Regions from separate parts of the Shinella sp. NM-101 genome, predicted to be linked through region 2. Evidence: predicted binding sites of a transcription regulator. Region 2 holds the regulator's gene; each other region holds the start of a gene.
What was found. Region 2 encodes HrcA, which represses chaperone genes, less so after heat shock. Its sites were predicted from a motif close to GTTAGCACTCNCNNNNNGNGAGTGCTAAC; they were not measured.

Region 1 (10,335 bases), on a different contig from region 2:
GCCGAGGAAGCGTTCCTTGGCGCCTTCGGCGAACCAGGCGTCCGCGCCCTCCTTCTCGAAGGCTTCGAGGATGCGGGCGTTGACGGCGTCGTCCACCAGCACCTCGCCGTTCTCGTCGGCGAAGACGGCGATCGGCACGCCCCAGGCGCGCTGGCGCGAGAGCACCCAGTCCGGGCGGCCCTCGATCATGGCGCGCAGGCGGTTCTGGCCGGCGGCGGGCACGAAGCGGGTGTCGTCGATGGCGGAAAGCGAGCGCGAGCGCAGCGTGGTGCCGTCGCCGAGTTCCTTGTCCATGTAGACGAACCACTGCGGCGTGTTGCGGAAGATGACCGGCTTCTTGGAGCGCCAGGAATGCGGATAGGAGTGCTTCAGGCGGCCGCGGGCGAAGAGCGTGTTGGACGCGATCAGCGCCTTGATGACGCGCTCGTTGGCATCGCCCTTCTTGCCGTTGTCGTCCATGACGCGCGCGCCCTCGAAGCCGGGGGCGTCGGCGGTATAGAAGCCGGCGTCGTCGACCGGGAACGGGATCTTCGAGGAGATGCCGCGCGCTTCCAGCTCGCGGGCCTTCGCCGTCCAGGCGTCGAAGTCCTCGCGGCCGTGGCTGGGCGCCGTGTGCACGAAGCCCGTGCCGGCATCGTCGGTGACATGGTCGCCGTCGAGCAGGGGAACGGGGAAGGTGTAGCCGAGGTCCTTGAGCGGATGGGTGCAGGTGATGGCGGCCAGTTCCTCGGGCGCCACGTCGCGCACGAACTTGAAGGTAAGCTTCGCCTTGGCGGCGGCCTCGTCGGCAAGGCGCGTCGCGAAGATCAGCTTTTCGCCCGGCTGCGGGCCGAAGTCGTTCTGGGCGCTTTCGACCTCATAGAGGCCGTAAGGGAAGCGCGAGGAGAAGGCGATGGCGCGGTTGCCGGGGATCGTCCAGGGGGTGGTGGTCCAGATGACGACGAAGTTGCCCTGGAGGTCGGCCGGGCCTTCGACGATCGGGAACTTCACCCAGATCGTGTCGCTCTCGACATCGGCATATTCGACCTCGGCCTCGGCCAGCGCCGTGCGCTCGACGACCGACCACATGACCGGCTTGGAGCCGCGGTAGAGTTGGCCGGACTTGGCGATCTTCAGGAGCTCGCCGGCGATGCGGGCTTCCGCGTGGAAGTTCATCGTCGTGTAGGGGTTCTCGAAGTCGCCCTCGATGCCGAGGCGCTTGAACTCCTCGGTCTGGACCTTGATCCAGCCGCTGGCGAAGTCACGGCATTCCTGGCGGAACTCGTTGACCGGGACCTCGTCCTTGTTCCTGCCCTTCTCGCGGTACTTTTCCTCGATCTTCCATTCGATCGGAAGGCCGTGGCAGTCCCAGCCGGGCACATAGTTGGCGTCGTAGCCGCGCATCTGGAAGGAGCGGTTGATGACGTCCTTCAGGATCTTGTTCAGCGCGTGGCCGATATGGATGTTGCCGTTGGCATAGGGCGGGCCGTCGTGCAGCACGAACTTCTCGCGGCCGGCGGCGGAGGCGCGCAGCTTCTTGTAAAGCTCCATCTTCTGCCAGCGGGCGACCGTTTCCGGCTCCTTCTGCGGCAGGCCGGCGCGCATGGGGAAATCCGTCTGCGGCAGGTAGAGGGTGGACGAATAATCGACTTTTTCGGCTGTATCGGTCATGGGTGTGGCTATCGTCTCGTCGCGCGTCTTTCGCGCATGCGGGGAAATATCGGTCAATGCACCGGCAATGACGGCGGGGGCGTCGTCAGCAACGCCCGAAATCCCGGACCTTCCGGCCTCGCTCAGAGCGCGCGGAAGGCCGGGCCACTAATTCGCAGATCGATGGTCGGCCGGTGGAGCATCATGCGCGCGGTCTTACGGCCTTTTCGGCGTTTTGAAAAGCCTGCAAGCGCCGCAATCGACCGCGTGCCGGCACGAACGCCCGCTAATCCCCGGCAAGCGGCGGCCGTACGGGGCGCCTGCCTTCCGCGCTGCGCACGACCAGCCGCACCTCCGGCATTTCGCGGCTGACGACGACGGGCATGCGCTCACGCATCTCGCGACGAAAGCGGGAAGCATTGCGCGTGCCCCAGACACCGGCGAAAAGCTCGCCCGTCGCCTCGTGCCTGAAAACGGCCGCTCCGCCGAAGGCGGCCGAAAGCCCGTCCGCATCGAAGGCTCCGCCGCCGCCATAGACGGCGACGACCTTGTCCATGGGCGCGATGCTGACCACGGTATCGCCGGAAGGCGCAAAGCCCACCGAACGGAAGAGATGGACGGGGCAATGCGCGCCGCTCATCGCGGCCTCAGAAACAGAGACGCCGGTCGATGGCCCCGAGCGGCCTGACGCCGGAAAGCAGGGCCCTTGCCTCCTCCTCGTCGCGCTTCATCTGCACCACGAGGGCATCGAGGCCGTCGAATTTCAATTCGTCGCGCAGGTGGCCGAAGAAGGAGACGGCGCAGACCTCGCCGTAGAGGTCGCCGGAGAAATCGAACAGGAAGGTTTCGAGCAGCGGGGCGCCGTTCGCATCGACGGTCGGGCGGCGGCCGTAGCTGGCGACGCCGTCGTGGAGGCTGCCGTCCGGGCGGCGGAAACGCACGGCGTAGATGCCGTTGCGCAGTTCCACCTCGGACGGAAGCTGCATGTTGGCGGTGGGATAGCCGAGCGTGCGGCCGAGCCGCTTGCCGCCGATCACCTCGGCCTCGACCGTATAGCGGTAGCCGAGCTGGCCGGCGGCTTCCGCGACCTCCCCCTCGCCGAGCAGCGCGCGGATGAAGCTGGAGGAGATGACCGAGGCATTCTCGTCGCGGAAGGCGTCGACGAGCGTGACGCCGAAGCCGTTGTCCTGGCCGGCCGCCATCAGGAAGGCGGGGCCGCCTTCCCGGCCCCTGCCGAAATGGAAGTCGAAGCCGGTGACGACCTCGGAAGCGTGCAGCCAGTCCATGAGGACGGAGCCGATGAAGTCGTGGGCGGAGATTTCGGAGAAGCTGCGGTCGAAGGGATATTCGATGACGGCGGAAAAGCCCATGCCTTCGAGGATGCGGGCCTTGAGCGGAGCCGGGGTGATACGGAAGACGGGGCGCTCCGGGCGGAAGACGGTGCGCGGATGCGGCTCGAAGGTCAGCACCAGCGCCGGGATGGCGCGATCCGCCGCGATGTCGAGCGCTCGCTGCAGCACGGCCTGGTGGCCGCGGTGCACGCCGTCGAAGTTGCCGATCGCGATGACGCCGCCGCGCAGAGGCTCCGGCAGCGGCTCCCTGGTCTCGTTCCTGTGAAATACCGTCATGCCGACCGTCTCCATCCCGTCACTGCAGCCGGGGCATCCACCATTTCGGATGGGCATCCTCCGTCGCGAGGAAGGCGGCGAGCCTTGCCTCGTCGGTACGCCCGCCTTCCACATAGTGCCCCGCGTGGATGCCGCCTGAAATGTACAGCACGTCGAGGCCATAGGCCTGCGCGCCGCGGACATCGGTCGGCATGCCGTCGCCGATGGCGATCACGCGGGCCATGTCGAAGGCGCCGCGCACCGCGCGCAGCTCGGCCAGCGACTTCTCGTAGATCGGCCGGTGCGGCTTGCCGGCGATGCGGGTCGTGCCGCCGAGCTCTTCATAAAGCCCGGCAAGCGCGCCGGCGCAGGCGATGAGCTTGTGGCCGCGCTCGACGACGAGGTCCGGATTGGCGCAGATGAAGGGCAGGCCGCGCGCGGCGAGCGCCGCCAGTTCCTCGCGATAGTCCTCGACGGCTTCCACTTCGTCGTCGCGCAGGCCCGCGCAGACGACGATGCCGGCCTCCTTAAGCCCGACCGTCTCGACATCGAGACCGTCCAGCAGCGGCAGGTCCTTCTCGGCCCCGATGAAATAGACCTTGCCCGGGCCTTCGGCGATCAGCGAACGGGTGACGTCGCCCGAGGTGACGATGCGGTCATAGGCGTCGTCGCGAACGCCGAGCCCGCGGATCTGCACCTTCACGCCGGGATGGGGACGCGGGGAATTGGTGATGAGCACGACCGCAAGACCGGCCGCGCGGGCTTCGGCGAGCGCCTCGGACGCGTGGGAAAAGGCCTCGACGCCGTTGTGCAGGACGCCCCAGACGTCGCAGAGCACCGCGTCGTACTGCGCGGCGATGTCGCGGAAGGATTGGATGCGTTGAGCCATCAGGGATTCCCGTGTCGAGATCGAGCCCGGCTGACATTGCAAAGCGACGCCAAGAAAACAAGCCTCTTCCCGCAATTTTGCCCCATCCACAGGGAAACGGGCGAAAATTCACGAAGCTGCCTTGATGGCGTGCGACATGGCTCCCATCTGCCGGCTGCGGCAACCATGCCGGCCGAAATAATTTCGATGGTCCATTCTTGACTCGAAACGCGCGGGCGCCTATCTCGGCTCCGCTAGCACTCCTTAACGGCGAGTGCTAACATCAATCCACCGGGTCCGCATCGCGATCCGTCATGTCATTTGATCGAGGGATAAGACAATGGCAAGCACCACCTTCCGCCCGCTTCACGACCGCGTCGTCGTTCGTCGCGTCGAATCCGAAGCCAAGACCAAGGGCGGCATCATCATTCCGGACACCGCCAAGGAAAAGCCGCAGGAAGGCGAAGTCGTCGCCGTCGGCTCCGGCGCGCGTGACGAATCCGGCAAGGTCGTCGCACTCGACGTCAAGGCCGGCGACCGCGTCCTGTTCGGCAAGTGGTCCGGCACCGAAGTCAAGCTCGACGGCGAAGACCTTCTGATCATGAAGGAAGCCGACATCATGGGCATCATCGGCTGATCTCGCCGATAATTCCTTCCCCAATTCGCTGATACCTCTTCAGGAGTTCTCACAATGGCAGCCAAAGAAGTCAAATTCGGCCGCACCGCACGCGAAAAGATGCTGCGCGGCGTCGACGTCCTCGCAGACGCCGTCAAGGTAACGCTCGGCCCGAAGGGCCGCAACGTCGTCATCGACAAGTCCTTCGGCGCTCCGCGCATCACCAAGGACGGCGTTTCCGTCGCCAAGGAAATCGAACTGGAAGACAAGTTCGAGAACATGGGCGCCCAGCTCGTCCGTGAAGTCGCTTCCAAGACCAACGACATCGCCGGCGACGGCACGACGACCGCGACGGTTCTGGCCCAGGCCATCGTCCGCGAAGGCCACAAGGCCGTTGCTGCCGGCATGAACCCGATGGACCTGAAGCGCGGCATCGACCTCGCCGTCGCCGAAGTCGTCAAGGATCTCCAGGCCAAGGCCAAGAAGATCAACACCTCGGAAGAAGTCGCCCAGGTCGGCACGATCTCCGCAAACGGCGACAAGCAGGTCGGTCTCGACATTGCCGAAGCCATGCAGAAGGTCGGCAACGAAGGCGTCATCACGGTTGAAGAAGCCAAGACCGCCGAAACCGAACTCGAAGTCGTCGAAGGCATGCAGTTCGACCGCGGCTATCTCTCGCCCTACTTCGTGACCAACCCGGAAAAGATGGTCGCCGACCTCGAAGACGCCTACATTCTCCTGCACGAGAAGAAGCTCTCGAACCTCCAGGCCATGCTCCCGGTTCTCGAAGCCGTCGTCCAGACCGGCAAGCCGCTGGTCATCGTCGCTGAAGACGTCGAAGGCGAAGCCCTTGCGACCCTCGTCGTCAACAAGCTGCGTGGCGGCCTCAAGATCGCTGCCGTCAAGGCTCCGGGCTTCGGCGACCGCCGCAAGGCCATGCTCGAAGACATCGCCATCCTGACGGGCGGCACGGTCATCTCCGAAGACCTCGGCATCAAGCTCGAAAACGTCACGCTCGACATGCTCGGCCGTGCCAAGAAGGTCTCGATCTCCAAGGAAAACACGACGATCGTCGACGGTGCCGGCCAGAAGGCCGAAATCGAAGGCCGCGTCGCGCAGATCAAGGCCCAGATCGAGGAAACCACCTCCGACTACGACCGCGAGAAGCTGCAGGAACGCCTTGCCAAGCTCGCCGGCGGCGTTGCCGTCATCCGCGTCGGCGGCTCGACGGAAGTCGAAGTGAAGGAAAAGAAGGACCGCATCGACGACGCCCTCAACGCGACGCGCGCTGCCGTTCAGGAAGGCATCGTACCGGGCGGCGGCGTCGCCCTGCTCCGCTCTTCCACGAAGATCGCCGCCAAGGGCGAGAACGACGACCAGGAAGCCGGCATCAACATCGTGCGCAAGGCTCTCCAGTCCCTCGTTCGCCAGATCGCGGAAAACGCAGGTGACGAAGCCTCCATCGTCGTCGGCAAGATCCTCGACAAGAACGAAGACAACTACGGCTACAACGCCCAGACCGGCGAATACGGCGACCTGATCGCACTCGGCATCGTCGACCCGGTCAAGGTCGTCCGCACGGCGCTCCAGAACGCCGCTTCGGTTGCCTCGCTGCTGATCACGACGGAAGCCATGATCGCCGAACTGCCCAAGAAGGACGCTCCGGCTATGCCGGGCGGCATGGGCGGAATGGGCGGCATGGACATGATGTAAGACCTTCGGGTCCTGCATCCGAGCCAAACCGGTTCAGTTCGGAAAGGGCGGTCTTCGGGCCGCCCTTTCTGCATTTTCGCGGCGGCCAAATCTGTATCGTTGCCGTGAAAAGAATTTTTCCATTTGTACAATAATTATCAAAAAGACGTTGAAGGCATCAAAAAACCAACTATAAAGGCGCCCCAAGTGAACTTTAAAGATTCACCCGGGGTTCAGGTGCTGGTTTTGACGCAACGGTCGGCCGTGCCGCCGAACTCCCAATTCCAGAAAGCCGCCGGAAGACCCGAACGAAAGTCGACCGCGGTTTTTCGCGCGTACGTCCGATCCGCATGCCGTGGAAGCCGGACGCAGTTCAGTACATGAGAAAATGGTTCGGCGGTTTCGCGAGAAATGTCAGCCGGAGCGTCTTTTGCGCATGTCGTGCCCCCTTGCGGGAGGACGTGCCGTCCGAATTCGAGCAACTGCCCTGGGGTCGTAGGTGTTCAAGATAATCAAGACAGATCTCTCGGCGCCCTTTCTGCCGGGCTCGATGGGCTTCGACGAGACGGACAACGAACTGCTCACGCAATATTGCGTGACGGAGCGCTGGACCGGCGATCTCTCCAACGGCCTCTTCACGCTCGGCGAGAAGGCGGCGCAGGCGCATGGCCTGCCGCAGCGCGCCTGCGGGCTTCTCAACCTCATCCGATGCTACGAGCCGCTCGACCGCACGCGGGTGCTCGAACTCTTCGAGCAGGCGGCCGCCTCCTCCTCGTCCTTCTGCTTCTCCACGACGATCCACCTCGACGGCGCGCCGCGCCAGCCGGTGTTCTGCGTCGGCGAATCGACAGGCCTGGAGGAGAAATACGCCGGCACGATCATCGGCGTCTTCATCTTTCCGCGCTTCCAGATCGACCTTGCCGGGCGCCGCTTCAAGCGGCAGTAGGCGCCCGCGCCATCCGGCCACCCCGATCCCGCCTCAGGCGGCTTCGCTGGCCTGCCCGGCCGGCCGGATGCGCTCGATCGGCGCCGGCCTTCCGAGGAAGTAGCCCTGTGCCTCGTCGCAGCCTTCGTCGAGAAGGATGTCGAGCTGGCTGCGCGTCTCAACGCCCTCGGCGAGCACCGGCACGCGCAGCGTCCGGCCGAGCGCCAGGATGGCGCGGATGATCGCCTTCGCCTCGGCGCTCGCCTCCACCTCGCTCATGAAGCTTCGGTCCAGCTTGATCTTGTCGAAGGGGAAGGCGCGCAGGGTCTCCAGCGACGAATAGCCCGTGCCGAAATCGTCGATGGCGATGGTGACGCCCAGCGCCTTGATGCGGCGCAGCGTCTGCAGCGCGCGTTCCTTGTCGCCGATGATGGTCGATTCGGTGATCTCCAGCTCCAGGCGGTGCGGGCCGAGGCCGGTTTCCAGCAGAACCTGCTGGACGAGGTCGGCGACGTCGGCGTTGCCGAGCTGGACGGGCGACAGGTTGACGGCGATCTTGTGGTCGTTGTCCCAGGTCGCGGCCTCGCGGCAGGCCTCGCGCAGCACCCATTCGCCGACCGGCAGGATGGCGCCGCATTCCTCGGCGATCGGAATGAACGCGGACGGCGGGATGGTGCCGCGCACCGGATGGTGCCAGCGCAGCAGGACCTCGTAGCCGATCGTCTCGCCGGAATTGACCGCCTTCTGGACCTGGTAGTGAAGCTGCAGTTCCCTGCGCTCCACCGCCTGCCAGAGATCGTTGGCGATGAGGCGGCGATCACGGGCGGCCTCGTCCATCGAGACCTCGTAGAAGCAGACCGTCTCCGTCAGCGCCTCCTTGGCACGGTACATGGCAAGGTCGGCATTGTTGAGCAGGGCCTCGATATTGTCGGCATCCTGCGGATAGATCGCCACGCCGAGGCTGGCGCCCGGCTTGATGTCGTAGCCGTCGATGCGGATTTCCGCGTTGAGGCAGGATTCGAGGCGCTGGAGGAAATCGGTCAGCTCCGACATGTCCTCGAAGCGCTTCGCCGCGGCGAACTCGTCGCCGCCGAAGCGGGCCACCGTCTCGTCCGCGCCGAGGCAGGCCTGCATGCGCCGCGACAGCGTGACGAGCACCTCGTCGCCGGCCGCGTGGCCGCGCGTATCGTTGATTTCCTTGAACTTGTCGAGGTCGATGCCGATGGCCGCGACCTTGCAGCCGGAACGGCGGGCGGCATCGAGGTCGGCGTCCAGCCGGTTGTTGAAGCTCGCGCGGTTCGGCAGGCCCGTCAGGTTGTCGTGGCGGGCGAGGAAGGAGATCTGTTCCTCCGAGCGCAGGCGCTCCGAGACGTCCTCATAGGTCGCGACCCATGCGCCATCCGGCAGGGTGCGGTAGCGCAACTGGACCGAGACGCCGCTCGGCAGCTTCTCGACGATCGCGCCGCCGTCATTCGCCTGGATGGCGGCACGGCGACGGGCGTGGACGTCGCGGGCCTTCGCCTGCCAGACCTCGGGATCCGAGCAGAGGTGGGCGACACCCTGCTCGACGATCTCGCGCAACGTCATCCCCGGCCGGATGTGGCCGTCCGGGAAGCCGAAGATCTCACTGTAGCGCCTGTTGGCGAGCAGCAGGCGCTCGTCCTTGTCGAACAGGCAAAGGCCCTGCGACATGTTCTCCAGGGCAAGGTCGAGGTTCTTCGTCACCTCGGCGAGCCGGTCGGCCGCCGCCTTTTCCTCCGTCACGTCCTTGACGATCTTGGCATAGCCGACGAGCGCGCCGTCGGCATCGTGAATGGGATCGAGCACGACATTCGCCCAGAAGCGCGAGCCGTCCTTGCGGTAGCGCCAGCCCTCGCTCTCGCACTTGCCTTCCTTGCGGGCGATGCGGAGCGTGCGCTCCGGCACGCCGGCCGCGCGGTCCTCGGCGCTGTAGAAGCGCGAGAAATGCTGGCCGACGATCTCGTGCGCCTTGTAGCCCTTGTGGCGCTCGGCGCCCTCGTTCCAGTTGGCGACGCGGCCTTCGGGGTCGAGCATGCAGATCGCATAGTCCTTGACGCCCTGCACGATCATCGCGAACTGGCGCGTGCTCTCCGTCGCCGCAAGCTCGGCCTGGCGGGCGAAGACCGCCGCCGTCAGGCCGGCGAAGAGCAGCGAGAAGGCGACCGCCGCGATCAGCGGCACCATGAGGCCCGTCGAGATCAGCGTGTCGTCGCTGACGGGCATCAGGCCCGGCTCGACGGTGACGGCCGCCATGCCCGTGAAGTGCAGCGACACGACGGCGAATGCCATCAGGATCGTGGCGAGCGCCCGCTCGCGCGCCCGCGGCCGGGGATGCATGCAGACGAGCAGCGCCAGCGCGCCGAAAAGGCCGGCGCAGACGACGGAGGCGGCCACATAGGCATGGTTCCAGTGAAGCGTGCCGGGCAACTCCACCGCCGACATGCCGATATAGTGCATGGAGGCGATGCCTGCGCCGAGCAGGAGACCGCCCGCGACGACGGCGCTGCGGCCCGCAAGATAGGTGGCGAGCGCAAGGCCGATCGCCGTGACCACGATGGCGACGGCCAGCGAGACCAGCGTCAGCCTCATGTCGTAGCCGACGACCACGCCGGGATCATAGGCGAGCATCGCGATGAAATGCGTCGCCCATATGCCGAAGCCGCTCGACGTGCCCGCCGCCCCCAGCCACAGGGTGCGGGCCATCTTCTCAGCCGCCCGCGCGCGCTGCGCCAGCGCTACCGCCACGTAAGAGGACAGGAAGCAGATCAGGGCTGCGAGCAGGACGAGGCGAAGGTCGTGCTCGACGGTAATGCAGGCAAGGATGCGGAACATGGATCACCGGTGGGAGGGCAAGATGGCTCCAGACATCCCGGCACCCCTGAAAAATCCGTAAACCGCCCCAGTTCGAGATGGCGATGCCCGACCTTACGTCTGCCCATGCTTAACAAATATCAAAATGACACAACCGTCTCCATCA
Region 2 (10,335 bases):
AGGCCGAACGGGCGCTGCAGGACATGAAGACGCCCGACGTCATCACGCTCGAGAACATCACGGCGAAGATGCCGGTCAACGACACGACCACCGCGGAAGTGAAGGCCGAGACCGGCATCTACGACCGCGGCAAGAACCAGCTCGACATGACCCGGCCCTTCACCATCAACCTCAATACCGGCCTTGCCGCCGACTTCCGTTCGGCCCATCTCGACATCACCGGCGGGACCATGGAGACGAAGGACCCCGTTTCCATCCGCTCGCCCGGCGCATCCATTGTTGCGCAGTCGCTGCGAATGACGGATAAAGGCCGTGTCGTCGTCTTCGAGGGCAAGGTCGTCGTCGACGTCGATCCTGCCGCCATCCGCAACCGGGAAAAGTAACAGCGCCATGTTCGCCACCCTCTCCGCCCCCGCCCGGGCCGCCAGCCTTTTCGTTCTTGCCGCGGGCTTCGCACTGGCCGCGGGCCATGCCGGCGCCCAGCAGACGGCGAGCAAGATGAAGGGCGTGCAGCTCTCGAACGACCAGCCGATCCAGATCGAGAGCGACGCGCTGGAGATCCGCGACCAGGAGAACAAGGCCGAATTCACCGGCAATGTGAAGGTCGTGCAGGGCACGACGACATTGCAGGCAGGCCGCATGGTCGTCCACTACAAGTCGGGCGGCAAGGGCTCCGTCGCCAGCGGCAATGCCGACATCGAGAAGATCGACGTCTTCGACAAGGTCTACCTGAAGTCTCAGACGCAGGAGGCGACCGCCGATACCGGCACGTTCAACCTCGACAACGAGACGCTGGTCCTCAAGGGCAAGAAGGTGGTGCTTTCGGAAGGCGAGAACGTCTTCGTCGGTTGTCAGCTCTCCGTCACCATGCGCACCGGCGAAGCGAAGCTGGATGCCTGCGGCGGCCGCGTCATGATCCAGCTCGACCCCAAATCCCGCCAGAAAACGAACTGATATAGCGCTTCTCCCGTGTCATCTTCCCTGCTCACCCGCCTGACGCGCCGCCCGAAGAAGGCCGCGCCGGAGCCCCAGCGCAGCGCCGACCTGTCGCGCTACGAGGGGACCCTCATCGCCCGCGGGCTGACGAAGACCTATCGCGACCGGCGCGTGGTCGACGGCGTGTCGCTGGTCGTGCGCCGCGGCGAGGCCGTCGGGCTGCTCGGCCCGAACGGCGCCGGCAAGACGACCTGTTTCTACATGATCACCGGCCTCGTGCCCGTCGACGAAGGCTCGATCGAGATCAACGGCCACGACGTCACCACCATGCCGATGTACCGGCGCGCGCGCCTCGGCGTCGGCTACCTGCCGCAGGAGGCCTCGATCTTCCGCGGCCTGACGGTGGAGGAGAACATCCGCGCCGTGCTCGAAGTGCACGACAAGAACAGGACGCGGCGCGAGGACAAGCTCGACAGCCTGCTGGCCGAGTTCTCCATCTCGCACCTGCGCAAATCGCCGGCCGTGGCGCTTTCGGGCGGCGAACGCCGGCGCCTCGAAATCGCCCGGGCGCTCGCCACCGACCCGACCTTCATGCTGCTCGACGAGCCGTTTGCCGGCGTCGACCCGATCTCCGTCGCCGACATCCAGGCACTGGTGCGCCATCTCACCTCGCGCGGCATCGGCGTGCTCATCACCGACCACAATGTGCGCGAAACGCTCGGGCTCATCGACCGCGCCTATATCATCCATGCCGGCGAGGTGCTGACCCATGGCCGGGCCAACGACATCGTGACCAATCCGGACGTGCGCCGCCTCTATCTCGGCGACAATTTCAGCCTCTGAACTGCGCGCGCCAACGCCGCGCCTTCACCAAGTTCGCGGCTGCCGCTTGACCGAACGGATATAAAAAGCAATTTTTGGGCCAGTTGGATTTCGCCACCCCGGCCCTGACGGCCGTGGGCCGCCTTCCGGGAGAGTAGAGCGTCCGCATGGCACTCGCCGCCAGCCTTTTCCTGCGCCAGAACCAGTCGCTGGTCATGACACCGCAGCTCATGCAGTCGATCCAGCTCCTGCAGATGACGCATGTCGAGCTGACCCAGTTCATCGAGCAGGAGGTCGAGAAGAACCCGCTGCTCGAGATCGCGGCCGGGGACGATGCCACGCGGGTGGAGAACGGCGCGTCCGATGATCATTTCCTCGTCGGCGAGGAGCGCGGGCATGGCGAAAATACCGGCACGGACGAGGGCTTCCAGCCGGACCTCTACGATTCCGCCACCGCGGGTACGGCGGGCAGCGCATCCGAGACCTTCGACGGCGGCCTCGACAATGTCTTCCCCGACGATGCCAGCCCCCGCACGGCGGACGCGCCGGAACTGATCGGCCAGTGGAAATCCATGCCGGGCGGGGACGGCGAGGGCTACGACCTCGACGACTTCGTGGCGAGCCGCAAGACATTGCGCGACGTGCTGAACGAGCAGGTCCCCTTCGTCCTTTCCGACCCGCTCGACCGGCTGATCGCCCAGCATCTCGTCGACCAGCTCGACGAGGCCGGCTACCTCCAGGGCGGCACGGCAGAGACGGCGCTCAAGCTCGGCAAGCCCGTCGCCGAGATCGAGCGGGTGCTGTCGCGCCTGCAGGAGCTCGATCCGCCCGGCGTCTTCGCCCGCTCGCTGCGCGAATGCCTTGCGATCCAGCTCAGGGCGAAGGACCGGCTCGACCCGGCCATGGCCGCGCTCGTCGACAATCTCGACCTGCTGGCCCGACGCGACTTCGCGACGCTGAAGAAGCTGTGCGGCGTGAACGAGGAAGACCTTCTCGACATGCTGGCGGAGATCCGCAAGCTCGATCCGAAGCCCGGCACGCGCTACGAGACGGGCGCCTCGGAGGCCGTGGTGCCCGACATCGTGGTGCGCGGCGCCCCCGACGGGAGCTGGCAGGTCGAGCTCAATCCCGACACGCTGCCGCGCGTGCTGGTCAACCGCGACTACTACACAGCCGTGTCGAGCCGCACGCCGCGCGACAGCGCCGACCACGGCTTCCTCAACGAATGCCTGCAGACGGCCAACTGGCTGACGCGCAGCCTCGACCAGCGCGCCCGCACGATCCTGAAGGTGGCGAGCGAAATCGTGCGCCAGCAGGACGCATTCCTGCTCAACGGCGTCGACCACCTGCGCCCGCTGAACCTCAAGACGGTCGCCGAGGCGATCGGCATGCACGAATCGACCGTGAGCCGCGTCACCTCCAACAAGTACATGCTGACGCCGCGCGGGCTCTTCGAGCTCAAATATTTCTTCACGGTCTCCATCGGCTCGGCCGAGGGCGGCGATTCCCATTCGGCCGAGAGCGTGCGCCATCGCATCCGCGCCATGATCGCGCAGGAGGCCCCCGAAGCGGTGCTTTCCGACGACGACATCGTCGATGCCCTGCGCAGGGGCGGCGTGGACCTCGCCCGCCGGACCGTGGCGAAATACCGCGAGGCGATGAACATCCCCTCCTCCGTGCAGCGCCGGCGGGAAAAGCGCGCGCTCGCCAAAGCCTCCACCGCGTGAAACAAAGCCGGGGACAGAGGCGTTTCGGCCCGCAGGAAGTGGACGATGCCGGAATCCGCCAATTGACTTTGCCAGCGGGACGGGCTAATGCGCGCCCCACTCTGAAGAGAAGGCAGCCCGGCATTCCAGACATTTCCCCGCTTTTTTGCAACGTGCGATGCACAAAACGACGCATGCGTGAAAAGCTTGGAACGTGGATGAGGTTGGAATAGACTGTTGCACGCAAATCACGAAAGAGAGGAAACCTCCATGAGTGTGCGTGTGTCCGGTAAACATATGGAAATCGGCGACAGCTTCCGCCAGCGTATTGAAGAGCAGGTGGGAGAAGCCGTAACCAAATATTTCGACGGAGGATATTCGAGCCAGGTCACCGTGGAAAAAGCGGGATCGCGGTACAGCGCGGACTGCAAGCTCCACCTGGATACGGGGACGGCATTGCAGGCCAATGGCGAAGCAAACGATCCGCTGGCCGCCTTCCAGGCAGCCTCCGAGCGGATCGAGAAGCGCCTGCGCCGGTACAAACGCAAGCTCAAGGCACACCACAACGGCAACGGTCACGACGCCTTTGCAGAAGTGGCCTACACGGTGATGGATTCGGTCCCCGACGAAGACGAAGAGCTTCCCGAGGACTACGCGCCGACCATCGTCGCGGAAAGCACGAAGAAACTCAGGACGATGTCCGTCGCCAGCGCCGTCATGGCGCTCGACATGACGGACGAGCCGGTTCTTCTCTTCCGCAGCGCCGGATCGGAGCAGCTCAATATCGTCTACCGACGCAACGACGGAAATATTGGCTGGATCGATGCAGCCAATATCAAAGGCTGAGTGACGGGAGCGTGGTGCCGGGACGGGCACCACGCTTCTTCAAACCCTTCACCCAGCGCACGAGGACAAGAGCATGGCATTGGCAGGTTTGCTGCAGCAGAGTGCGATTATTCCGGCGATGAAGGCCAACTCCAAGAAGCAACTGCTTCAGGAACTGGCGTTAAAAGCGGCAAAGATCACCGGAATTCCGGAGCGTGAGATCTTCGACGTCATCCTTCAGCGTGAGCGGCTCGGTTCGACCGGCGTGGGCAACGGCATCGCCATCCCGCACGGCAAGCTGAAGGAGCTTTCGCAGATCACCGGCCTCTTCGCGAGGCTCGAGACCCCCGTGGACTTCGAGGCACTGGACGACCAGCCGGTCGACCTCGTCTTCCTGCTGCTTGCGCCGGAAGGCGCCGGCGCCGACCACCTCAAGGCCCTCTCGCGGATCGCCCGCGTGCTGCGCGACCCCGGCATGGTCGCCAAGCTGCGGGCCTCCGACACCGAGAGCGCGATCTATGCCTGCCTCAGCGAGGAACAGGCGTCCAACGCGGCCTGAGGCTGAAAAACAACCCGATCGATCGCTTGCAAGAACCGCCGCAGACCCCATGGCCTGCGGCGGTTCTCGCGTTTACGGCACAAGAAAACGCCCGCATCGTTGTCGATGCGGGCGCCGGTCCATCGAAAAAGTCCTGCCGCCATGGAGGCCCTGTCGAAAGGCAGCCTCAGGCCTGTGCGGCGTTCGCCTCGCCGGCGGGAGCCTTCGGGCCGCCCTTGGAGACGCCGACCATGGCCGGGCGCAGGACGCGCTCGCCGATGACGTAACCGGCCTGCACGACCTGGACGACCGTGTTGCTGGCGACATCGGGGTTCGGCACCTCGAACATCGCCTGGTGGAAGTTGGGGTCGAATTTCTCGCCGATCGGGTCGAGCTTGCGCACGCCGTGGCGCTCGAGCGCGGCCAGCATGGAGCGCTCGGTCATCTCGACGCCTTCCGCCAGCGCCTTCAGGCCCGTATCGTTCCCGGCAAGGGCATCGGGCGGAATGGCGTCGAGCGCGCGGCGCAGATTGTCGGAGACGGCCAGCATGTCGCGCGCAAAGCCCGCGACGGAATAGGACTTGGCGTCCTTCACGTCGCGCTCGGTGCGACGACGCAGGTTGTCCATCTCGGCGGCCAGGCGCAGGTACCTGTCCCTGAGCTCGGCGTTCTCGGCCTTCAGAAGCTCGACCGGGTCGGGCTCTGCCGGAGCGTCCGCGCCGGCGGCAGCCTCCTGCGGGGCGAATGCTTCCGCGGCGACGTTGTTTTCGACCGCTTCGTCAGGTCCGTGTTTCTTGGTCTCGTCGGTCATGACGTACTCCGAATTGCATTTTAGGGGTTGTGCCCGATATCGAGCTTTGGGCCTGAAAAATCAAGGGCCGATGGTCGGAATGGCTGTTCGATGCGCCGCATGCCGCCATCAGGCACACTTCAGCGCGAAAGCCGCGACATGAGCTGGGCCGTATAGTCCACCATGGGCACGATACGGGAATAGTTGAGCCGCGTCGGCCCGATGACGCCGACGGCGCCGACGATCTTCTCGTCGCTGTCCCTGTAGGGCGCGACGATCAGAGAGGAACCGGAGAGCGAGAAGAGCTTGTTCTCCGAGCCGATGAAGATGCGCACGCCGGGGCCGGTCTCGGCGAGATTGAGAAGCTCGATCAGGCTGTCCTTGCGCTCCAGGTCGTCGAACAGCATGCGCAGCCGGTCGATGTCGTCGGCGCCGGCGAGGCCTTCCAGCAGGTTCGCCCGGCCGCGCACGATGAGCCGCGTCGGCTTGGCTTCGTCGAAGCCGCCGGACCAGACGGCGAGGCCGCGCTCGACGAGGCCCTGCGACAGTTTGTCGAGCTCGCGGCTGATCTCGCCGCGCAGGCGCTCGAGCTGCGAGCGCGCCTCGATGAGCGTGTTGCCGGCAAGATGGGCATTGAGGAAGTTGGCCGCCTCGGTGAGCTGCGAACCGGTGACGCCGGCCGGCAACTCAATGATGCGGTTTTCCACCTGGTCGTGGTCGCCCACCAGCACGACCAGCGCCTTGGTCGGCTCCAGCCGGATGAACTCGACATGCTTCAGCACGGCGTCGTTCTTGGTGGTGATGACGAGGCCCGCGCCGCGCGACATGCCCGACAGCGCCTGGCTCGCCTCGTTCATCATGGTCTCGACGGCCGTGTGCTTCTGGCCGTGCGGGCGCACATGGCGCTCGATGGAGGCACGGTCCTCGGCCGAGATATTGCCGACCTGCATGAAGGCATCGACGAAGAAGCGCAGGCCCAGCTGCGTCGGCAGGCGGCCGGCGCTGACATGCGGCGAATAGATGAGGCCGAGTTCCTCCAGGTCGCTCATCACATTGCGCACGGAGGCGGGCGAGAGCGACATGGGCAGGATGCGCGACAGGTTGCGCGAGCCGAGCGGCTCGCCGCTTTCCAGATAGGTCTCGACGATGCGGCGGAAGATCTCGCCCGAACGCTCGTCGAGCGCCGCCTGAATGTCAGGTCCCGGAGGATTCTTCAAAACCATCTTCGAACTGCAACCCTGTTGTCCGCCCGGAATATAGTGATTTCGCCGGCCGGCGCAAAACGGATTTTCCCCCACCTTGTCCCTCCGCCATTCCCTCGCCCGGCGAAACGGTCTAAAGCAGCCTCACACATATCTCAGACAGGAGTTCGCAATGCGGCCGTCCGGCAGAAAAACCGATCAGATGCGCAAGGTTTCCTTCGAGCGCAACATCTCCAAGCATGCCGAGGGATCCTGTCTCGTCAAGTTCGGCGACACGCATGTGCTGGTGACGGCAAGCCTGGAAGACAAGACCCCGCCATGGCTGCGCAACAGCGGCAAGGGCTGGGTGACGGCCGAATACGGCATGCTGCCGCGCGCCACCGGCGAACGCATGCGGCGCGAAGCCGCGGCCGGCAAGCAGGGCGGCCGCACGCAGGAGATCCAGCGCCTCATCGGCCGGTCGCTGCGCGCCGTCGTCGATCTGGAAGCGCTCGGCGAGCGCCAGATCACCGTCGACTGCGACGTCATCCAGGCCGACGGCGGCACGCGCACGGCCTCCATCACCGGCGCGTGGATCGCCCTTCACGACTGCCTGAAGTGGATGGAAGCACGCAGCATGATCAAGGTGGAGAAGGTCCTGAAGGATCACGTCGCCGCGATCTCCTGCGGCATCTTCGCCGCCCAGTCGGTGATCGACCTCGACTATCTCGAAGACTCCGCCGCCGAGACCGACGCCAACTTCGTCATGACCGGCTCGGGCGGCATCGTCGAGATCCAGGGCACCGCGGAAGGCAAGCCGTTCACGGAGGAGGAATTCTCCAGCCTGATGGCGCTCGCCCGGGGCGGCATCGCCGACCTCGTCGCCCTGCAGAAGCAGGCGATCGCCTGAGAGGGGCCCGATCATGACCGCCGCGATCGAAGGCATTCTCGAAACCGCGCTCTACGCGGACGACCTCGACGCGGCGGAAGCCTTCTACGGCGGCATCCTCGACCTCGAAAAGATCACGCGGCAGGGCAACCGCCACGTCTTCTTTCGCTGCGGCCCCGGCGTTCTCCTGATCTTCAATGCGAAGGAGACCGCCGTTCCCCCGCCGCCGCAGGCCTTTCCCGTGCCGGCGCACGGAGCGAGCGGGCCGGGCCATGCCTGTTTCCGCGTGCCGGGGCCGGAGCTTGATTTCTGGGTGAAAAAGCTGGAAGAAGCCGGAATCGCCATCGAAGCGGATTTCCGCTGGCCGAACGGCGCCCGCTCCATCTATTTCCGCGACCCCGCCGGCAACAGCCTCGAATGTGCCGAGCCGGGCCTCTGGAACATCGCTTAGGAACCTTCATGCGCAAGCTCGATACCAAGACGATCGTCGTCGCCAGCCACAATGCCGGGAAGATCCGCGAGATCGAGGACCTGATCGCCCCCTTCGGCTTTTCCGCCAGGTCCGCCGCCGAGCTGAAATTCGAGGAGCCGGACGAGACGGGCACGACCTTCGAGGAGAATGCCACGATCAAGGCGCTCGCCTCCGCGAAAGCCTCGGGCCTTCCGGCGCTTTCGGACGATTCCGGCCTCGTCATCGACGCGCTGGACGGCGCGCCGGGCGTCTACACCGCCAACTGGGCGGAAAAGGAAGACGGCACGCGCGATTTCGCCATGGCCATGGAGAACGTCGAAAAGGCGCTGGCCGAAAAGGGCGCGACGGCCGTAAAGGACCGCACCGCGCGCTTCGTCTCCGTGCTCTGCCTTGCCTGGCCGGACGGCCATACGGAACTCTTCCGCGGCGAGGTAGAGGGCCATGTGATCTGGCCGCCGCGCGGCGACAAGGGTTTCGGCTACGATCCCGTCTTCCAGCCGGAGGGCTTTGAGACGACCTTCGGCGAGATGAGCGCGGAGGAAAAACATGGCTGGAAGCCGGGCGACGCGAGCGCGCTGTCGCACCGCGCCCGCGCCTTCAAGGTCTTCGTCGAAACCTGCCTGAAGGCCTGAAGCTCGATGACGGCGGTGCCCTTCGATATCCGGCCGAGCATGGGAGCGGACCTTTCCGATCCCGGCTTCGGCATCTATGTGCACTGGCCGTTCTGTGCCGCCAAATGCCCCTATTGCGACTTCAACAGCCATGTGCGCCACCAGCCGGTCGACCAGCCGCGCTTCGTGCAGGCCTTTTTGAAGGAAATGGCGACGATGCGCCGGCTGACCGGCTCGCGCTCCGTCACCAGCATCTTCATGGGCGGCGGCACGCCCTCGCTGATGGCGCCGGAGACGGTGGACGCCATCCTCAACGGCATCGCCCGCCACTGGCATGTGCCTGACGGCATCGAGATCACCATGGAGGCGAACCCCTCCAGCGTGGAAGCCGAGCGCTTCCGCGGCTACCGCGCCGCCGGCGTCAACCGCGTCTCGCTCGGCGTGCAGGCGCTGAACGACCGGGACCTGAAATTCCTCGGCCGGCTGCATGACGTCGCCGACGCGCTGAAGGCCATCCGCCTTGCGCGCGACATCTTCCCGCGCATGTCCTTCGACCTCATCTATGCCCGCCCGAACCAGACGGTGGAGGAGTGGGACCGGGAGTTGAAGGAAGCCGTGTCCTATGCGGTCGACCACCTCTCGCTCTACCAGCTCACCATCGAGGAGGGCACGCCCTTCTACGGCCTTCACAAGGCCGGCAAGCTGGTGGTGCCGGACGGCGAGCAGTCCGCCGTGCTCTACGAGGCAACGCAGGAGATCACCGAGCGTGAGGGCATGCCGGCCTACGAGGTCTCCAACCACGCAAGGCCCGGCTCGGAAAGCCGCCACAACCTGACCTACTGGCGCTATGGCGACTATGTCGGCATCGGCCCCGGCGCCCATGGCCGCCTGACGACGGGGGGCGCGAAGATCGCCACCGCGACGGAGCGCAAGCCCGAGGGCTGGTTGGCGCTTGTCGAGGCCGAGGGCCATGGCATGGTCGAACAGGAACTGCTGGAGCGCGAGGCGCAGGCGGACGAATTGCTGCTGATGGGGTTGCGCCTGAAGGAAGGCATCGACCTTGCCCGCTGGCAGACCCTTTCCGGGCGCGACCCGGATCCGGACCGCGAGCAGTTCCTCATCGAGCACGGCTTCATCGAGCGGCTCGGCAATTCGCGCCTGCGCTGCACGCCCGCCGGCATGCTGATCCTCGACGCCGTCGTCGCCGACCTCGCCTGCTGAAGACGAAAGGGGACTTTAGGCCCCTTCAGACTGCTGGCAAAGCGTAAGAACCTTTCTTTCGTCATGCTCGGGCCTGCCCCGAGCATCTGCGGCGCTTCGATTTTTCAATGCACCAGCAGATCCTCGGGACAGGCCCGAGGATGACGACAGTGGCGAGAGCGAGATTCTTCAACAAGCTGAAGGGGCCTTATGGCCCCTTCTTTATTCGTTGATCAGCCGCTTCAAGAGCTCGATCTCGTGGCTGAGCTTGGTGTCGCCTGAGATCAACTCCTCGATCTTGCGCACGGCATGCAGCACGGTCGTGTGGTCGCGTCCGCCGAAGCGGCGGCCGATTTCCGGGAAGG
Region 3 (10,335 bases), on a different contig from region 2:
GGAGTAGGGGCTCCGATACGTCCCCGTCTCCACGAGACGTGTGGCGTTGGCGATCATCGAGTCGAAATCGATGCGGTTGGTTTCTTCCAGCTTCCGGGAATAGGATTCCGTGATTTTCCAGATCGCCTGCGCAAATTCCCTGGCACGAGTCCGGTCATGGAGCGATTTGGCACGCTCGAGCAGCATGTCGAGGGTCAGATGGCTGGCGCGGATGTGCTTGATACAAACCGCAATCAGCTTGTGATAGTGCTTGATGACGACTGGCTCGAGAGCCTTGACGATTGCCGTGTAGCTCTTTTGCTCGCACGGAATGCCTCGTTTTGTGATCTCGGCTTCAAGGACTGGAATCAGCGATCCATCGCGCGCTTGTGCCGACGTCGTCTGGAACACGTCCATCCCGGCCTTGCGGTAGCCGGCCATCTTGTGTTCGGCATGGGCGACGTAGTTTTCGAACGGGGAGGAACCGTCAGCATTGATGGCCAGATGCTCATGGATGGTGTTGCTGGCAGGGTAATGGAAGTCCGGATGAACCTGCCGGATCTCGCCGTTCTCTTCTTCGATTGGGATCTGGCGCTCATACTCGAACTCGACGGAGTTCAGCCAGAGCCAGTTCACGATTGTCTGTTCCTGCAGCGATTTCACATACACGCCGGCCATCGTGCAGATGGTCGCATTGCCATTGCGTCGACGCGCAGAGAGGTAGCGATCGTAGTCGGATCTGGTATCGAACACCTCCGCCGGAATATCGGCCTTGGGATGAAGGAGAAGGAGATTGATCCAGAGTCTGGCAAATTCCACGTCCGACCGCAGCAACTCGTCAATGATCTGTTCGATGATCCTGGCTTCGCCCGCAGGATGTTCCACCCAGTCTGCCAACTGGGGTGGGCGGCCTTCGACCTCTTCGATAATGCCGCGACCGAGCGCATGAAACGTGGTCACTTTGCATTGGAGATTTGCGGTGTCGACTGCAAGCTGCCGGGCTATCCGTTCCTTCAGCTCGTCGGCTGCGCTCTTGTTGAAAGCGAGCACGAGAATCTCTTCAGGGCGGTAGAGCTGCTTGTCGAGGACATAGGCGACCTTGCCGACCGTGGTGGCGGACTTGCCCGAGCCGGCCGATGCAACGAGAAGATTGTTGTCCTCCAATCGTATGCAAGCCTCGCGTTGCTGTTCGGACAACGACCGGCCGTCCAGGTCGTCGAAGAAGGATCTGTATCTCGACAGTTCGCTGGAAACGAACGTGTCGTTGTATCTGGTGCGCACGTCCGGATCGGTAATGAAGGAGAGCGATCGCGGAAGCGCCCCTTTCAAGGCGGCCGGCATCAATTCCGGATCGAACAGAGGGTGCGAGAGCGCTGCTGCGGCTTCGCTATCCACACTGGCAATAGCCCGCGCCAGATCGGCATGTGCGAGATATTGGCGTTGGCCCTCCACGATGGCCAACAATTTTTGATCCACTTCGGTCAGACGCTCGGGGTCGGAGCAGATCAGTTCGAAAAGATGGCTGTTGATGAAACTGTAAAGATCGGCCGCCAGTCTGGTTGCGGCCTCTTCTCCAAGACAGGGCAGGGTATAGATCTGATTGCGCGACCGGACTTCGACCGAATGCCAGAGCAGCGACTTGCCGACGGAAATGGCTAGAATGTCCAGGCAAGAGAGAGTGTCAGCGCCGTTCAGTTTAATTTGTATGGTCGCCGGCAACGATGGGCGTAACGTCACCTTCCATTTCCCTTGGGGAATAAGGCGCGCAAAGAAACCAGGCCGGTACGTTCGAACACGATCAGACATCAGATTTTCGTTGCTACCAGAAAGTTCAGCCTGGAAGCCATGCACAATCGATCCAATGCTGCTCATATCGTCTCGCGAATGCCGCCATCTCACGGACATTGGCCTGGGGCGTTTGACAAGCCCGGGCGCAGGTGGTGACCACGTCGCGATAAAAGGCTGGCGAAACCGACCGGATACCCTCGTAGTTCATCAGCAGGTCTGGAAGGCGTTCCGTGATCGCCTCGCCGCGAGGCGCCATGACAATGGTCGGCGGTGTGCTATGTGCACTGATCAAGACGTACCTCCAACTGGGGTCGGCCTGTCCCTGCGCCGGAACGAGTTCGCAGGGACAGGCATCACCGCCCCCGGAAATCTCCTGATAGATCGCTTCGATCGCCTGGGCTTTCCTGGCGATCAGAACATAAGGTCCTGCAGGCGTGTAACCGCCCATGCGCTCGTCGTACTCGATACCCAGGAGGCGTGTCAGGTCGTATCGGGCGGATCCGTCGAGGCTGGCCCGTTCCGTGGTAAACCAACGAAGCTGACGTAGGGTGATTCCGGCCGCGGCCGCGATGTCTTTCGGCGGATTGGGCCAGCAAGCTACCAGATGCTTGGCGATTTCAGGCGTATTGTCGTGTTCTTCGTAGGTCGGGAATTCGTCATCATCATCATCGGTATCCTCTGACGGGTCCTCTCCTAGAAGCAACCACGTTCTGCGGCTCATACCGTCATGATGAAAATAACGGGGCTGATCCGGCGGGAGCGATGTCTCCCAGGATGACAACCATAGACCTGCTTGCCAGCCCCGGTCTTCGAGGAGAACAGACGTTGGTTCGCGCATAGGCAAGTCCAGCCATTGATGGATGCTGTCCTCCAGCTTTCGATTGCTGAGCCTAAGAGGCCGGCGATCCGCTCTCCAGTCGTGGTCCTCGCGTGCATCGTGACAAAGAGCTTCGACGGATTCGGCCAGCGACATGTCTGCCGGATCGTATTTCTTCAATAGCCACGCAGAAGCATCTTGGGCTGATCGCAGAGATGCAGGAACTGTCTTATCCTTGGCGTCAGCAATCTCAAGGCGGACGCCGATCTGGGCCAGATCCTCTGCCAGCCCCGGATCTGCCTGTGCCACGTAGCGATTCATACGAAGAACATCTGGTAGGCCGCGCAATCCCTTTGCGTTCTTCCAGGCGGTCAGCAGTACGCCGCACAATGATTTAGGCTGGTCCACCGGCGAGAATGTCAGCCAGCGGATCGGCAGACCGGCGACGGTGACGCCGTAGAGCATGATAGGATGCAGTCCACGTTGTGCCGCATTCGCCAGCCTTATGGGATCGCGTACAGTAACAATGCCATGCTGAGAGTGGTGGAACAGGAATTTGGCGATTGAGACGTAAAAGTGATGTTCCCGGTTTGGCTGGGGTTTCCGCTCGTTCATGACTGCTCTCAAAGTCATCAAATCAATGTGGGCATCCTACGATTTCGAGGCCTAATCCTAAAGTCCTTCCTTGCCCGAAAGAGCGATTGTTCGAAATCCCTATAGCCGGATGGCCCCAGGCGAACTGGAGCGGGGAAGGGCGTTGCTCGTACCGGCGCCAATACGTATTGTGCGTTCGAAGACGCTGCAATCGATTGGAATGGAATGACTTCGCAACTCGACTTCTTTGCAGCTCCTGTTCCCGTAACCAAGGAGCGAGTTGCCCGGCCGCAGGTCATCGCGAAGGACGCAGTAGGCATTGATGACGAAACCATGGCACATCATCTGGAAACCACCGGCAACTACCGCATATTGCGAAAGCTTCAGCCGCGTCCAATCGTAAAATATCCACATCCGGGTTTTCCGCGTCGCGGCATCATCCTCGATACCGAAACGACCGGCCTCAACTACCGCACAGATGAAATCATCGAAATCGGCGTGATCGCCTTCACCTTCAATGATGCTGGAGAACTCGGCGACGTCACTGGTGTCTATGGCGGACTGCGGCAGCCGGCAATCGCCATCCCGGCGGACATCTCCCGCCTGACCGGGATTACTAACGACATGGTTGCGGATCAGGCCATCGATACTGTCCTGTTGAATGCCCTGATCGAGCCCGCCGATCTGATCATTGCCCACAATGCAGGTTTCGACCGCCCGTTCTGCGAAGCATTCTCGCCGGTCTTCGTGCATAAGGCCTGGGCCTGTTCCGTTTCGGAGATTGGCTGGTCCGCGCGCGGCTTCGAGGGCAGTAAGCTCGGCTACCTAATCGGCCAGTCCGGATATTTTCATGATGGTCATCGTGCGGTCGACGATTGTTTTGCTCTGCTGGAAGTGCTCGGGCAGGTGCGACCGAGCATGGTCACCGCGCCATTCGCCGAACTTTATCAGGCCAGCCAGCGGTCGCGGGTTCGCATCTATGCGGAAAACAGTCCCTTCGACATGAAGGACCATCTCAAGGCGCGCGGATACCGCTGGTCTGACGGATCGGACGGCCGTCCGAAATCCTGGTGGATTGAACTTCCCGAGGAGACATTAGAGGGGGAGATGCACTTCCTTCGCACGGAAATCTATCGATGGGATGCAGATCCGCCGGTCAAATACCTGACGGCATTCGATCGCTTCAGGGCCAATTGAATAGTCGGGGAAAGCAATGACGACCATTCTGGGTATTGATGCGGCGTGGACCACGAGCCAGCCGAGCGGTGTCGCGCTGGTTTCCTCCACGGCTGGTAATTGGCGCCTGATCTTTGCCGGATCTTCCTATCGTCACCTTTTGGATCACGGCAACGAAAGCCCGATCTCGAATTCACGCCCTTTTGGTTCCGTCGCAGAACCCGCCGCTCTCCTTGCTGCTGCAGAGGAAACAGCTCAGGCTCCTGTCGATCTTGTTGCCGTAGATATGCCCCTGTCTCTTGGGCCAATCACCGCGCGGCGTGTTTCGGACGATCTGGTTTCTGCAGCCTATGGCGCCCGTCATTGTAGCACGCACACGCCGAGTGCGATCAGACCGGGAAAGATCAGTGACGATCTGAGGGGCGGCTTCGAGCGCTGCGGATATCGCCTGCTGACGAAAGAAGTTGGCGTGCCGGGCCTTTTGGAAGTCTACCCGCATCCGGCTCTGGTCGAACTGTTGTGCGCCGAAAGGCGGCTGCCTTACAAGCAGGGCAAGGCCCGCAATTACTGGCCATCGGAAACTCCCGCCGGCCGGCGCATCAAACTCTTCGAAACTTGGCAGTCCATCATCGACGGATTGGACCAGGAAATAACAGGCGCTTCTAACGTTTTGCTGCTGCCTTCCCCCGAGGCTCCGGCATGGCAGCTGAAGGCGTTTGAAGACACGCTTGATGCCGTCATTTGCGCCTGGATTGGAATATGTGTCTACGAAGGAGCCGCTATACCGTTCGGCGATGACACCTCGGCGATCTGGATTCCTCAATCTAAACTTTTGTCATCGCGGCGGGGCCGGGCATGATCGGATTTCTGAGGCAGTGGATCGAACATCGCCGGGTGATCCGCCGCCGTTGGCAGGAGGACGCCAGGCGGCTTGCCGTTGCGGATCCAGTCAATGCCTATTACGAGGCGCAACGAAGAGCAGCGCGAAGCCGGGCGCAAGGTCATGCCAGCGAATACTGGCATTGGGCCAAGGTCGCCAGCGAGGTTGCCCGAATTGAGCCGCGTGCCGCAATGGACTTCGAGGTCGTCAAGGCGATTGCCGATCACGAAAACATTGGTCGCCGCTGAACACGCGCATGGCACTTCGCGGTCAGTAAATCATCGAGTATTTTCAGCCGTGTGGCGAATGTAACAGATAGGGCGTTGGTTCGATTCCTTTCAAGATCTTTACTGACCGACCACCGAGCTCATCAAGCCTCGGCCGCGAAAGAGCTAGGAGGATAAAAATCCAGTTTCAAGACCTCAGTGGAGCTTGAACTCGCCTTCGACACGGCGCCATTCGTTGGGTCCGATCAGACGCTGATGGGTATAGCGCACGGAATGCAGGGGACCATCGAGGGTGGTCTGCCAGTAATCCAGGAACTTGTGCATCTCAGGAAAATCGGGCGCCAGGTCGTAGTCCTGCCAGACATAGGTCTGCAGCACGGATTCAAAATCGGGAATGCGGTAAAGGATGTGAGCGGTGGTAAGACCGTAGCCGTTGAGCTGACGTTCCAGATCCGATGAAAATCGCATGCTCATCTCCGTTTTCATGACACTGTGAAGGTGGCGGAAAATTTTGCGGCCATCAACGGATTTTTGAACGCGAATGCGCTGTTTGTCGTTCCTTTCCAGCGTGTTAGCAGCCCTTTCATTCGAGTGCTAATTTTTCTATTTCGCCCTCTTGAAATCGAAAAATCTCAAAACCAGATTTTTTCGCGCAAAAAGCTCGACAAGAGGTTTTGCACCCGCCCGGACTGGTCATCCGGTCCGGTCAGGGGGAACAACGTCATCATTGTTTGTCCATCGGAGGAAAACATGTCGTTCCGACCGCTTCATGATCGCATTCTCGTCCGCCGGGTTGAATCCGAAGAAAAGACCAAGGGCGGCATCATCATTCCCGATACCGCCAAGGAAAAGCCGCAGGAAGGCGAGGTCATCGCTGTGGGTCCCGGTGCCCGCAACGAGGCCGGCCAGATCCAGGCGCTCGACGTCAAGGCCGGCGATCGTATCCTGTTTGGCAAATGGTCCGGCACCGAGATCAAGATCGACGGCGAGGACCTGCTGATCATGAAGGAAAGCGATGTCATGGGCATCATCGAGGCCCAGGCCGAGCAGAAAAAAGCTGCCTGAGCTCTCCACCCCGAAACCATCAGTCAGATAGCTGCCTATTGAGGAGTTAAGGAAATGGCTGCGAAAGAAGTCAAGTTTCACACCGATGCCCGTGAACGCATGTTGCGTGGGGTCGATGTACTCGCAAACGCCGTGAAGGTGACGCTTGGCCCCAAAGGCCGCAACGTCGTCATCGACAAGTCCTTCGGCGCACCGCGCATCACCAAGGACGGCGTATCGGTGGCCAAGGAAATCGAGCTGGAAGACAAGTTCGAGAACATGGGCGCCCAGATGCTGCGCGAAGTGGCATCGAAGACCAATGATCTTGCCGGCGATGGTACCACCACTGCCACGGTTCTCGCCCAGGCCATCGTCAAGGAAGGCGCCAAGGCCGTCGCCTCCGGCATGAACCCGATGGACCTGAAGCGCGGTATCGATCTCGCCGTCGACGCCGTCGTCAAGGAACTGAAGACCAACGCGCGCAAGATCACCAGCAATTCCGAAATCGCCCAGGTCGGTACGATCTCGGCCAACGGCGATTCCGAGATCGGCCGCTATCTCGCCGAGGCGATGGAGAAGGTCGGCAACGAAGGCGTCATCACCGTCGAAGAAGCCAAGACAGCAGAAACCGAGCTCGAAGTCGTCGAAGGCATGCAGTTCGACCGCGGCTACCTGTCGCCCTACTTCGTCACCAATCAGGACAAGATGCGGGTCGAACTGGAAGACCCCTATATCCTGATCCACGAGAAGAAGCTGTCGAATCTGCAGGCGATGCTCCCGGTTCTGGAAGCCGTCGTCCAGTCCGGCAAGCCGCTGCTGATCATCGCTGAAGACGTCGAAGGCGAGGCACTGGCTACGCTCGTCGTCAACAAGCTGCGCGGCGGCCTGAAGATCGCTGCCGTCAAGGCTCCGGGCTTCGGCGACCGCCGCAAGGCGATGCTGGAGGACATCGCCATCCTGACGGGCGGTACCGTCATCTCCGAAGACCTCGGCATCAAGCTGGAGAATGTCACGCTCAACATGCTCGGCCGCGCCAAGAAGGTGGCGATCGAGAAGGAGAACACGACCATCATCGATGGCGTTGGCTCCAAAGCGGAGATCGACGGTCGCGTTGCGCAGATTCGCGCCCAGATCGAGGAAACCACTTCCGACTACGATCGCGAGAAGCTGCAGGAACGCCTTGCCAAGCTCGCCGGCGGCGTTGCCGTCATCCGCGTCGGTGGCTCGACGGAAGTCGAGGTGAAGGAAAAGAAGGACCGCGTCGATGATGCTCTGCATGCGACCCGTGCGGCCGTCGAGGAGGGCATTCTGCCGGGCGGCGGCGTTGCCCTGCTCCGTGCCGTGAAGGCACTCGACAATCTCGACGCCGCCAACCAGGACCAGAAGGTCGGTATCGAGATCGTTCGCCGTGCGATCGAGGCTCCGGTCCGCCAGATCGCCGAGAACGCCGGTGCCGAAGGCTCCGTCATCGTCGGCAAGCTGCGCGAGAAGGCTGACTTCTCCTATGGCTGGAATGCCCAGACCGGCGAATACGGCGACCTTTATGCTCAGGGCGTCATCGATCCGGCCAAGGTGGTCCGTACCGCGCTCCAGGATGCGGCCTCCGTGGCCGGCCTTCTGGTGACGACGGAAGCCATGATCGCCGAGAAGCCCAAAAAGGAAGTCGCTCCGGCCATGCCCGCCGGCGCCGGCATGGACTTCTAAGGTGATCGATACAGGCCTGCCCTGCCCTCGGGGGCAGGCCTCCCCTTCGAACCATCCATCGGACCAGTTTCATCGGCCGGGATCAATGGAGCCAAGCTATGAGAAAGGAGAACATCAGCAAATCGATACCGGAAGAAGCAACGGCCGCGATCAGCGCCGCGCATCTGCTTCATCCGGCCAAACATTTCAATCACCCGCGTGACGTGCTTGCCGCCCCCGACATCGGCAAGGAAGAGAAGCGGGCGATACTCGCGTCCTGGGCGTCCGATATCTTCGCGATCGAGTCCATCCCGGCCCTCCGTCTTTATCCCGGAACGGACAAAGCGGTGTCCTATGACGAAATCATTGAAGCGCTGAAGGCATTGGACAAGGACGATGAGCAAAGTGGAAAACAAAGCTCGTCTCCTACCTTCAATGTCTACGGAGCCAATCGCCGCAGACTGCACGCACGCAGGCTTGGCGGCCTTGGCCTGTGCAGCTACCGGAAAGGAGGCAGCCGCCGACAGCCATTCGAATTCTAGACATTCCATCTGACCTGCCGCGTGCCTCCTTGAGGATGCGGACCTGATTTTTACCGACGACTCTTTGCTCAACTGAGGAGGTTTTGCCGATGAAGATCGCTCAGATCGCGCCGCTCGCCGAAAGCGTTCCGCCCAAGCTCTATGGGGGAACCGAGCGCATTGTTTCCTATCTCACCGAAGAACTTGTCGCCCTTGGCCATGACGTCACGCTTTTTGCCAGCGGCGATTCCGTCACAGATGCCAGACTGGTGGCGTGCTCGGACGTCGCGCTGCGGCTCAACCCGAATGTCAGGGATCATCTGCCGCATCAGGTCGTCATGCTGGAGGAAATTCGGCGGCGCGCGCACGAATTCGACGTGCTGCACTTCCATATCGATCTCCTGCATTTTCCGCTGATCCGGGATTTTGCCGACCGCACGGTCACAACGCTGCATGGCCGGCTCGACCTGCCGGACCTGCTCCCCTTTTACCGGACCTTTCCAGACATTCCTCTGGTTTCGATCTCCAACGATCAGCGCAGACCAATGCCACCGGTCAACTGGTCCGGAACGGTCTATCATGGTCTGCCGGCCGATCTCCTTCCCTTCACGGCAAAGCCTAAAGGCAGCTACCTCGCCTTCCTCGGACGGATATCGCCGGAGAAACGGCCTGATCGCGCCATCGAGATCGCGACGAAGATCGGCATGCCCCTGAAGATTGCAGCCAAGATCGACAACGCAGACAAGGCTTACTGGGAAACGGTGATCGAGCCGATGGTCAAGAGCCATCCGAATGTCGAATTCGTCGGCGAGATCAATGAGCATCAGAAGGCGGCTTTCCTGGGCAATGCCGGCGCGCTGCTCTTTCCGATCGACTGGCCAGAACCGTTCGGGCTGGTGATGATCGAGGCCATGGCTTGCGGCACGCCGGTCATCGCCTTCCGCTACGGCTCCGTGCCGGAGGTGATCGACAACGGCGTTTCCGGAATTCTGGTCGACAGCGTGACGGAAGCGGCTGAGAACGTCGAACGGGCACTCAGGATGGATCGAAAGAAAGTTCGTGCGACCTTCGAGAAGCGTTTCAGCGCAGAACGGATGGCGCGAGATTATCTCGACATCTATCGGAACCTCCCGGGCGTTCGCACCAAGGCGGCCCCGCTACGCCGCGCCAATGGCCAGGATCTGAATCTCCAGGTCGTAGCGTAGGGAGATTGTGGCATGTCGGCCGCTTCTGTGGACAGCAAGCCATCCGGCGCATCGGTCGGGCCAGCCGCGCCGGTGGCACAATTCTTCATCCCGGCGGCCGCCTCGCTGCAAGAGCGACGGCCGCGCACCCTCAAGCACGGTGATACCTTCGCCGTCTTCGACCACAATGGTGATGCGCTTTCCGGGCCTGGCAGCCCGGAAGGCCTCTTTCACCGGGATACGCGTCATCTCTCGCATTTCTACCTGACCATCAACGGAAAGCGGCCGATGCTTTTGTCGTCGACGCTACGCGACGACAATGCGACGCTCACCTGCGATCTCACCAATCCTGATCTTTTCGACGAGAGGGGCAAGCTCACACTCGGGCATGATCTCATTCATGTGCGTAGGTCCCGCTTCCTGTGGAATGCCCGTTGCTACG

Region 1: groES (co-chaperone GroES) is a predicted target of HrcA. The motif match lies at 4,358-4,386, and genes of this name have one in related genera.
Region 3: groES (co-chaperone GroES) is a predicted target of HrcA. The motif match lies at 6,032-6,060, and genes of this name have one in related genera.

The regions. Positions count from the first base shown of each region.
Region 1 is NZ_JACBFT010000020.1:40,398-50,732, reverse strand. It holds gene ileS (isoleucine--tRNA ligase) at 1-1,650, opposite strand, end outside; gene L0976_RS24960 (hypothetical protein) at 1,916-2,269, opposite strand; gene L0976_RS24955 (bifunctional riboflavin kinase/FAD synthetase) at 2,277-3,257, opposite strand; gene L0976_RS24950 (TIGR01459 family HAD-type hydrolase) at 3,277-4,125, opposite strand; gene groES (co-chaperone GroES) at 4,445-4,741, shown strand; gene groL (chaperonin GroEL) at 4,796-6,433, shown strand; gene L0976_RS24935 (hypothetical protein) at 6,912-7,358, shown strand; gene L0976_RS24930 (EAL domain-containing protein) at 7,392-10,190, opposite strand.
Region 2 is NZ_JACBFT010000012.1:14,331-24,665, reverse strand. It holds gene lptC (LPS export ABC transporter periplasmic protein LptC) at 1-383, shown strand, start outside; gene L0976_RS20300 (LptA/OstA family protein) at 391-954, shown strand; gene lptB (LPS export ABC transporter ATP-binding protein) at 982-1,779, shown strand; gene rpoN (RNA polymerase factor sigma-54) at 1,926-3,485, shown strand; gene hpf (ribosome hibernation-promoting factor, HPF/YfiA family) at 3,735-4,310, shown strand; gene ptsN (PTS IIA-like nitrogen regulatory protein PtsN) at 4,384-4,848, shown strand; gene grpE (nucleotide exchange factor GrpE) at 5,015-5,638, opposite strand; gene hrcA (heat-inducible transcriptional repressor HrcA) at 5,758-6,840, opposite strand; gene rph (ribonuclease PH) at 6,992-7,708, shown strand; gene L0976_RS20260 (VOC family protein) at 7,722-8,138, shown strand; gene rdgB (RdgB/HAM1 family non-canonical purine NTP pyrophosphatase) at 8,147-8,791, shown strand; gene hemW (radical SAM family heme chaperone HemW) at 8,798-9,991, shown strand; gene dnaA (chromosomal replication initiator protein DnaA) at 10,193-10,335, opposite strand, start outside.
Region 3 is NZ_JACBFT010000013.1:96,524-106,858, reverse strand. It holds gene L0976_RS21370 (UvrD-helicase domain-containing protein) at 1-1,851, opposite strand, end outside; gene L0976_RS21365 (hypothetical protein) at 1,811-3,199, opposite strand; gene L0976_RS21360 (3'-5' exonuclease) at 3,404-4,375, shown strand; gene L0976_RS21355 (DUF429 domain-containing protein) at 4,392-5,213, shown strand; gene L0976_RS21350 (hypothetical protein) at 5,210-5,482, shown strand; gene L0976_RS21345 (usg protein) at 5,657-5,929, opposite strand; gene groES (co-chaperone GroES) at 6,212-6,526, shown strand; gene groL (chaperonin GroEL) at 6,581-8,209, shown strand; gene L0976_RS21330 (hypothetical protein) at 8,308-8,730, shown strand; gene L0976_RS21325 (glycosyltransferase family 4 protein) at 8,820-9,914, shown strand; gene L0976_RS21320 (amylo-alpha-1,6-glucosidase) at 9,927-10,335, shown strand, end outside.